4 regions of the Lysobacter sp. CA199 genome follow, and region 1 is predicted to be linked to each of the others. Evidence: riboswitches for the same ligand, from Rfam matches in the RefSeq annotation. Region 1 holds a riboswitch; each other region holds the start of a gene.
What was found. Region 1 has a riboswitch for cobalamin ahead of ACTOWJ_RS19355 (ribonucleoside-diphosphate reductase subunit alpha). Riboswitches for the same ligand answer to the same signal wherever they lie in the genome.

Region 1 (2,194 bases):
GGTTGACCGCGGCGACCGAGGCATCGAGGGTCTTCAGCCACGGCACGATGCCGTTGCTCAGGCCGTTGGTGGAACGGATCAGCGAGCCGCGCGAACGGATGCGCGTATAGCTCAGGCCGATGCCGCCGCTGAACTTGCTGAGCTTGGCCACGTCCATGTAGCGCTTGTAGATCGCTTCCAGCGAATCGTCGGGCGAATCGAGCAGGAAGCAGCTCGACAGCTGCTCATGCGTCGTGCCGGCATTGAAGAGAGTCGGCGAGGACGGGATGTAGTCGAGCTGGGCCATGCGCCGGTACAGCGCCAGCGCGTCGCTGACATCTTCGCTGAGCGCGCAGGCGATGCGCAGGAAGAACTGCTGCGGGGTCTCGATGACGGTGCGCGCGGTCGGATGGCGCAGCAGGTAGCGGTCATAGAGCGTGCGCAGGCCGAAGTAATCGAACTTGGCGTCGAGGCTGCGGTCGATGGCGTCGTTGAGCTTGCGCGCGTTGGCCTGGACGAAGGTCACCAGGCGCTCGTTGATCAGGCCCAGCTCATGGCCGCGCTGGATCGATTGCGAGAACGCGTGGATCTCGATGCCGGCGACTTCCTTCTCGATCACCCCGGCGAGCAGGCGCGCGGCGAGGCGGCCGTATTCGGGTTCTTCCGCGGTCAGCAGGGCGGCGGTGCGGATCGACAGTTCGTCGAGTTCCTGCGTGGTCGCGCCGTCGTACAGGCCGGAGATGGTGCGGGTGGCCACTCGCATGGGATCGATCGCGTACAAGTTCTCGCCGCTGCGGGTCACCGCGCGCACGATCTTGTTCAGATCGACCGGCTCGCGGCGACCGTTGCGCTTGGTCACGCTCATGGTCAGGTTGGCCGCGGGCGGAGTCAGGGCGAAGCCGGGCGCGTCTTGCGCGGTACGGGCTGCGGCCGGCTTGGCGGCGGAAGAGGGGGCGGCGTCCGTGGCGGGGGCGACGGACGGATCGGATGCGAGTGTGGTCATGGCATTACTCCGGGACGTGGGTGCACGGTGCGGAGAACGCGGACGCGCCAGCGACGACGAACCGCACGCGCGGTGTCACCGATGGCACGGCCGTGCCCCCGCGGGCGCAGAGCTTGGAAGCGTGCTGGCTGGGTGTCGCACGGCCCGAGACGCGAGGTCCGGGACGGTCCGCTCCGCGCATGGCGCCGGAACGTACGGGCGCGACGGGTGCTCCGTCGTGCTGCGACACCGGCCGTCTTCCTCCGAAGACTCCTTTGGGCCGGTACCGCGCGGTTGTGCGACGCGCGGCTGTCGGCAGGTCTTCGGGCTCGGGACTCGGAGCGAGAAACGGGCAAAGAGAAGTGAGCGACGAGTGGCGACCCGAATCTCACTTTTCTTTGCCCGCTTGCTCGTTCCTCCTACCGGGGTCGCTTCCCAGGCTTAACGCCCAGTGCCATGACCCGTTCGTTTCCCACACCGCTGCGGGGCAGCGCCGGCTTCGGACCCCGCCGCGAATGCTCGCGGGCGCGTCCCTACCGGCTTCCCTTTTCAGCCGATCGCAAAATCGGCACCGACGCACACAACATAGTGGGGTTGTTCGATTTCGTCAACGCGATATGTGGTGAATGAATGATGTATATAGCGGGTGAAGACGGGCCCTCCATCCGCCGCGCCTTGGTGTAACGTGCCGCTCATAAGGAACGGGGAACTGTGATGGAAGCACTGATTGTCTTGCTGGTACTGGGTTTGCTGCTGGTGCCGGTGTTGCTCATCGTCGCCCTGGTCCAGATCTCCGGATTGAAATCCCGGGTGAGCGGGCTGGAACGCACCCTGGCCCAACTGCGTGTGGCCGCGACCATCCCCGTGGCACATGACCGCTCCGAGGAGACCCTGGCTGAGCGGATCGCGCGCGAAGCGCCGCCGGCTCCGGCGGCTCCCGCGCGGCCGCAGGCCGGCGCGGTACCGGCCGCCGCGACGCCCCCGTCGGTCGCGTCGCCGCCACCGCTGCCGGCGACGCCCGCCGCCGCGGCCGCGACGCCTCCGCCCTTGCCGTCGCAACCGCCACCGCCACCGCGTCCGGCCACGCCGTCGCCGCCGCGCGTGCCGGCCGCGCCGCCGCCGCCGGATATCTTCACCGTCGGCGCGCGCTGGGTGCGGCGTTGGTTCACCGAGGGCAACGTCCCGGTCAAGGTCGGCATGCTGGTGCTGCTGGCCGGCGTGGCCGCGTTGCTG
Region 2 (2,194 bases), on a different contig from region 1:
CTGTCGCGATCGGTCCGGAAATAGCTGAGCGGACGATCGAAAATAGTGCCGGTGGGGAACGCACGGGGGAGGAGATCGTAGTTGTCGGAAGCATCCACGTTGCGACCCGCGCTCAACTGCACGTTGATCCTTTCCGACGGCTTCCAGATGAGCTTGCCGCCGATCACTTGCTGGATCGTTTCGGAATAATTGCCGAAGCTGCCGTCGTATTCGTTCTGACCTTCCACGCGCAGCGCCTGACCTTCGATGCTCCACTGCTCGTTGAACTCGATACCGCCGCGCAGCGACAGCGCGTGGCTCTCGTAGCCGTCGCGGTCGGGCTCGTCGGTGAAGCAGCCGGCGAACACCGGGAAGCCGGCGCCGCGGCAGGCGTTGATGCCCTGGGTCTTGCGGAAGCTGTAGTCGGCGCCGAACCAGCTGCCGCCGCTGCGGCCGCCGAAGCCGGTGCCGAATTCGACGGTGCCGTTGCTGCCGCCGCCGGCGTGCACACGCGGGGCGAAGCCCTGCCGTTCGCGGCGGGTGAACACCTGGATCACGCCGCCGATGGCGTCGGCGCCGTACAGGCTCGAGCGCGGGCCGCGCACGATTTCGATCCGGTCGATCAGTTCCAGCGGAAGATCCTGCAGCGCCGCCAGACCCGAGGTCGGCGAACCGATGCGGATGCCGTCGACCAACACCAGCACGTGATCGGATTCGCTGCCGCGCAGGAACAGCGTGGTCAGCTTGCCGGGACCGCCCTGGTTGGCCAGGGTGATGCCGGCGCGGCCGCGCAGCAGATCGTTGAGATCGCGCGCCTGGCTGCGTTCGATATCGGCGCGGTCGAGCACATCGACCGGGGTCAGCAGATCGTTGACGCTGACTGCGGTGCGGTTGGCGGTGACCACGACCTGATCGAGATCGGTGGCATCGCCGGCGGGCGCGGCGAGGGCGGTGGCCGGCAGCGCGAGCGCGCAGGCAATGGCGAAAGACAGGTTCAGGCAACGCATGTGGGGACTCCAGCGCACGCGCGATCCAGCGCGCGACGACAAACGGCTAATGGGCGGCGGCGTGGAAAGGGAGATATAGGCAGGCGAACCAGCGCGCGAAGACGCTGCCGCCGCCGCAATGCCCTCCGCATCGCAACCTGTGGCGCGTCGAGGCCGGTCTCCGGACTCGCAAGCAGAACCGATGGCGTCGGTTCCCGGACGCGGCGCCTTCCCGTGACTGTGCACAGTGGCGGTGGCCGCGACCTGACTTGCTTACCGTTGCGGGGGCAGTGCCGGAATGGGCGGGGCGGGTCGGACTCTCCGACCGGACCTGAGCGCTTCACCGGCTTCCCGTTTCAACCCCGGCGGCTGGGCCGTGGGGTCACCTCGAAGCGGGCGCAGTGTACGCGATGTGGGGACGCACCGCCCGGACAGCGGCCGAAGCCCACGGTAGAAGCGGTGCGAGCCGCGACCGCAGGGTGTCCGCCCGCGTCGTCAGTTACATCGTAGTTGCCTTGCCGCGGTCGCGGCTCGCGCCGCTCCTACACAGGAGCGGACCGCTTGGCGCCTTCAATCGCGGTGGTCGTCCTCGTCGCGCCCACCGGGCGCGTCCTCGTCGGCCGGCCCATCGAGCTCGCCATCGCCGTCACGCTGATAGCCGCCTCCGAATCCGGAAGGCTCTTCCTCGCGTTCCTGCGCATGCATTGTGGTGTGCACCGGCGCGGCGGCCGGTTTGTTGCGCGGCGCCGGCAGCAGCGCGGTGGCCGCTTCGGCGGCCAGGATCAGTTCCTGGCGGCGCTCGTCGCTGATCTCCTGCCAATGGCAGTCCAGCAGCGCGCCTTCGATCGCGTAGAGCAGGTTCAAGGTCGGCTTGAAGCCGGCGCGCTTGACCCGCATGAACGCCTCGACCGTGCCGACCGCGGCGATGTCCTCGTGCGTGCGCAGGCCGACCTGGCGCAACCAGGCCGCGCTCTTGGGCCCGATGTTGCGCATCTTCGGTGCAGTGCTCATGCCAGCGACTCCACATAGACCCGCGCCAACGTTTCCAGTCCGGCCTGATCGTCGGCGTCGAAACGCGCCGGCACCGGGCTGTCCAGATCGAACACGCCGATCAGCTGGCCGTCGCGCACCAGCGGCACCACCACCTCCGAACGCGAAGCCGCGTCGCAGGCGATGTGGCCGGGGAACTCGTGCACGTCGGCGACGCGCTGGGTCTGGCGGCTGCTCGC
Region 3 (2,194 bases), on a different contig from region 1:
CCGCGCCGAGCAGCACCAGCACCGGCCCGAAGATTTCCTCGTCGTAGATGCGCATGCCGGGCTTGACCCCGGAGAAGATCGTCGGCCCGACGAAATTGCCTTGCGCGTAACCGGGAACCGTCGGCTTGCGGCCGTCGAGTTCCAGCACCGCGCCCTGCTCCACGCCCGAGGCGATCAGGCCCTCGACGCGCTCGCGCGCGGCGCAGGAAATCACCGGTCCCACGTCGGTACCGGGCTCGGTGCCGGCGTTGACCTTGAGCGTGCGCGCCTTGGCCACCAGTTCGGGAATCCACTCGCGCGCCTGTCCGACCAACACCGCGGTCGACGCGGCCATGCAGCGCTGTCCGGCCGCGCCGAATGCGGCGCCGGCCATGGCGTTGAGGGTTTGTTCCTTGTTCGCGTCGGGCAGCACCACGGCGTGGTTCTTCGCGCCCAACATGCATTGCACCCGCTTGCCGGCGAGCGTGGCGCGCCGATACACATGGGTGCCGACCTTGGTCGATCCGACGAAGGACACCGCCTGGATCGTGGGGTGATCGCAGATCGCGTTGACCACCTCCTCGCCGCCGTGCACGACGTTGAGTACGCCCTTGGGTACGCCGGCCTGCAACGCCAGTTCGACCAGACGCATGGTCACCAGCGGGTCCTGTTCGGAGGGCTTGAGCACGAAGGTGTTGCCGGTGGCGATGGCCATCGGGAACATCCACAGCGGAATCATCGCCGGGAAATTGAACGGGGTGATGCCGGCGCACACGCCGAGCGGTTGCAGCAGCGTGTAGGTATCCACGCCATTGGCGACGTTGTTGGCCAACTCGCCCAATTGCAGATTGCCGATCGCCGCGGCGTGTTCGACCACTTCCAGGCCGCGGAACACGTCGCCCTCGGCGTCGGGCAAGGTCTTGCCCTGCTCGGCGGTGAGGATCGCGGCGAGCTCGCTCATGTGCTCGCGGATCAATTGCTGATACTTGAGGAAGATCCGCGCGCGCGCGCCGATCGGGGTCTTGCGCCAAGTCTTGAAGGCGCGCGCGGCGGCCTCGACCGCGGCGTTCACTTCATCGGCGGTCGCCATCGGCACGCGCGCCAATACCGCCTGCGTCGCCGGATTGACGACGTCGCGCCATTGGGTGCTGGTGGATTCGACGAACTCGCCGTCGATCAAAAGTTTGACCGTCGCGACCTGGGTCGCAACGCGATGCATCTCGTTCATGGTCGGTCTCCGTATCGCACACCCGCGAAAGCGGGTGCCGCGGAGACATCAGACAAGGCGAGACGAGGGCAAACGGACGCCGCATCGCATCAGCTCGTCCGGTTGCCCGCCGCAACACCCGAGGAGGACATCTCCCGATGTCCGCCACGGGCCGGTCTCCGGGCTTGCGAGCGATGCCGTGGCATCACCCCGACTCCTTCCCGCGCGAGCGCAGTGGTTACGTCGGGTGTTCTCGCCTACCGTTGCGGGGGCAGCGCCGGAATTGGACGATCACGTCCGCACCGGCTTCCCGTTTCACCCTGCGTGCCGGTATGGACCGACGGCAAGGCACCTGTGGCTGGCGGAGTGTAGTGCTTGGCCATGGTCGCGGACAAGCAGCATCGCGGTGTCACACATTCAGTTCAACGTGTCCGACGCGTTCATCGATGCCATCGGATGCGATTGTCGGCCTCGCGGGCCGCCACTTTCGTGCACGTCGGCGTGCAACTGTGAATGGCCCGCTCGCGACGCGGACGCTCGATCCGCGGTCGAGGCTCGCCGCGACGATCCGGCGCGAACGCGATATCAGCACGCCATCGCGCGAGCGTCGTCCATCGAACCGCGGCACAGATGCTCCAATGCGATCGACAGCGCCAGCACATAGGTCTGCGATTGCACGCCGCGCACCAGAGCGATGCGGTTCTCGATGCCTTCGGGTTCGCACAAGCGCGCGTCGGCAAGATGGCTGGGCCGAATCTCGACAAAAGGCAACGCGCTCGATTGCAGCGCCTGGACGATGCGGCGGTCGCGCACGCAGGCACCGGTGTCGAGCAAGATCGCCTCGGTCTGCGGCGTGCGCAGCGCTCCGATCGCGGCGACGAGGGCTTTGTCGCTGGCCAGATTGTGCACGGCGATGCGGCGGCCTGCGCGGTTGGCGCGAATGATCAGCTGCACCAGCAGCAGGCGATCGATGTCGCATTGATCGCGGAACATACCGTTGGGGCGCTT
Region 4 (2,194 bases), on a different contig from region 1:
CGGATTGCCGTAACCGGGGTAATACAGCTCATTGAAGGTCGGCGCCTTGAACGCGGTACCGTAGCTCGCGGTCACGCGCAGGCGATCGGTGAAATCCCAACCCCACAACACGCTGCCGGTGGTTTGCCCGCCGAACTGGCTGTCGTCGTCGCGACGCAGGCTGGCCTGCAGCGACTGAGCCCCGAAATCGCCCTGCCACTGGCCGAACGCGCCGCGCAGGATGCGGCGATCGCGCGCGTATCGGGTGTTGCTTTCCACTTCGTCGCGCTGCCAATCGAAGCCGCCACTGAATACGTTGGATCCGAAGCTGAAATCCCCCTGCACCGAACCCAGGCGCCGGCGCGTATCGAACGTGCTCGAATACCGGCCGTCCTTGTAGTTGTCGCTCAGGTCCTGGCTCTGACCGGCATTGAAGCTCAGCGCGACGCGATCGCTGGGCCGGTATCCCAGCTTGGCGCCGAACACCTGCTGCACGGTGTCGGCCTGATTGTTCTGGCTGCCGTCGTACTGGTTGTTGCCCTGCGCGCGGAACACCCGCGCTTGCGCGTCCCATCGCTCGTTGAAGCGGTAGCCGCCCTGCGCGGTCAGCGAGCTGTTGCGGTAGCCGTCGCGATCGGGCGAATGGGTGAAGCAGCCCGCGCCGCCCGGCGAGGGTTTGCCGCGGCAGGCGTTGATGCCGTCGGTGTCCTCGTGCGCGGCGTTGATCGAGTACCAGGCGCGCTCGCCCTTGCCGGCGACGCCGGCCGAAGCGCGATGGGTCCGGTTGCTGCCGATCGACGCGCTGAAGTTCGGCACGAACGGACCCTGCGGTCGCCGGGTGAATATCTGGATCACCCCGCCGATGGCCTCGGAACCGTACAGACTGGAGAACGGGCCGCGCACGATCTCCACCCGTTCGATCTGCTCGACCGGAATGTCCTGCAGCGAGGCGCCGCCGCTGGTCGCCGAACCGAGCTTGATGCCGTCGACCAACACCAGCACGTGGTCCGATTCGGTGCCGCGCAAGAACAGCGAAGTGGATTTGCCCGGACCGCCGTTGTTGGCCAGCGAGGCGCCCGGCGTGCCGCGCAGCAGATCCGGCAGCGAGGCCGGCTGCAGGCGCTCGATTTCGGCCCGGTCGATCACCGTGACCGCGGCCAGGGTGGCGTCCTGGGTTTGCGCGGTGCGCGTGGCGGTGACCACCACCTGATCCAGGTCGACCGCGGCCGGCGCGGCCTGCGCCGCGAACATCGCCGACATCAACGCCGCGGACAAACCCGCGCGCATCCGCGGGCCCGCGCCGGTCGCGCGGGAGGAAACGAATTCAACGGACGCAATCACTGGCAAATCTCCAAGGCCGCGCCTCACCCGCGCGGACCAGACAGGGTCGGGACACGCGGAGAGCAGCCAGGAGAGACGCGCAAGCGCACGATCCCCGAGACGCAGGCCCTCCGCCTGTCGGTTCACGCTCTGGGCCGGTCTCCGGGCTCGCGAGCGGAATCGACCGGTCCGATCCTGCGGACCCGATTCCCGAACCGCGCCTTCCCGTGCCTGAGCACAGTGGCCATTGCGGTGCGTTGACTCGCCTACCGTTGCGGGGGCAGCTCCGGCATGAGCGCGTTGGCAGACCAGCGCGCGACCGGATTCCCGTTTCAATCGCCGGACTGTGCCGGCGATCACCTTGAGCGCGGGCATCTTAACAGTGCGTCCGTATGCCAACGCCAGGGTATGGGACTCAAACAGGCATGCGCGCAGGCGTATTGGCACATTTCAGACGCGTCTGATTCATTCTCCCGGGCCGGTCGCGGACGATGCCTGCCATCCCAGCACACCCGAGTCATTCGCCATGAGTGCCCCCGACTTGCGTTTGAGCACCGCCCCGATCGTCCGCAGCGTGGTCATCGGCGCCCAATCCGGGATCGGCCGCGCGGTGTCGGCGCGCCTGTCGCGCCGTCGCGGCGAGCTGATCCTGGCCTGCGGCGACCTGGACCGGCTCGAAGAATCCGCCGAGACCCTGCGCCCTCTGGCCAAGTCGCCGATCCAGACCCACCAGGCTCAGCTCGAAGACCGCGACAGCCTGCGCCGCCTGTTCGACCGGACCGGCCAGATCGATCATCTGGTCATCGCCGCCAGCGCGCCAGCGCCCGGCCGGCCGCTGGCCGAACTGGACCTGGAAGAGGTGCGGCTGGCGTTCGAGCGCAAGCTGTGGGGCTCG

Region 2: it holds a riboswitch for cobalamin, as region 1 does, so the genes downstream of both, btuB (TonB-dependent vitamin B12 receptor) here and ACTOWJ_RS19355 (ribonucleoside-diphosphate reductase subunit alpha) in region 1, are expected to answer to the same signal.
Region 3: it holds a riboswitch for cobalamin, as region 1 does, so the genes downstream of both, ACTOWJ_RS24380 (CoA-acylating methylmalonate-semialdehyde dehydrogenase) here and ACTOWJ_RS19355 (ribonucleoside-diphosphate reductase subunit alpha) in region 1, are expected to answer to the same signal.
Region 4: it holds a riboswitch for cobalamin, as region 1 does, so the genes downstream of both, btuB (TonB-dependent vitamin B12 receptor) here and ACTOWJ_RS19355 (ribonucleoside-diphosphate reductase subunit alpha) in region 1, are expected to answer to the same signal.

The regions. Positions count from the first base shown of each region.
Region 1 is NZ_JBQJIL010000010.1:177,873-180,066, reverse strand. Features, by position in the region: gene ACTOWJ_RS19355 (ribonucleoside-diphosphate reductase subunit alpha) at 1-844, opposite strand, end outside; cobalamin riboswitch at 1,259-1,552, opposite strand; gene ACTOWJ_RS19350 (DUF2339 domain-containing protein) at 1,676-2,194, shown strand, end outside.
Region 2 is NZ_JBQJIL010000005.1:184,127-186,320, reverse strand. Features, by position in the region: gene btuB (TonB-dependent vitamin B12 receptor) at 1-986, opposite strand, end outside; cobalamin riboswitch at 1,121-1,370, opposite strand; gene ACTOWJ_RS10355 (TfoX/Sxy family protein) at 1,536-1,976, opposite strand; gene ACTOWJ_RS10350 (GAF domain-containing protein) at 1,973-2,194, opposite strand, start outside.
Region 3 is NZ_JBQJIL010000014.1:157,893-160,086, forward strand. Features, by position in the region: gene ACTOWJ_RS24380 (CoA-acylating methylmalonate-semialdehyde dehydrogenase) at 1-1,198, opposite strand, end outside; cobalamin riboswitch at 1,340-1,543, opposite strand; gene ACTOWJ_RS24385 (hypothetical protein) at 1,772-2,194, opposite strand, start outside.
Region 4 is NZ_JBQJIL010000008.1:88,065-90,258, reverse strand. Features, by position in the region: gene btuB (TonB-dependent vitamin B12 receptor) at 1-1,266, opposite strand, end outside; cobalamin riboswitch at 1,436-1,678, opposite strand; gene ACTOWJ_RS15460 (SDR family oxidoreductase) at 1,826-2,194, shown strand, end outside.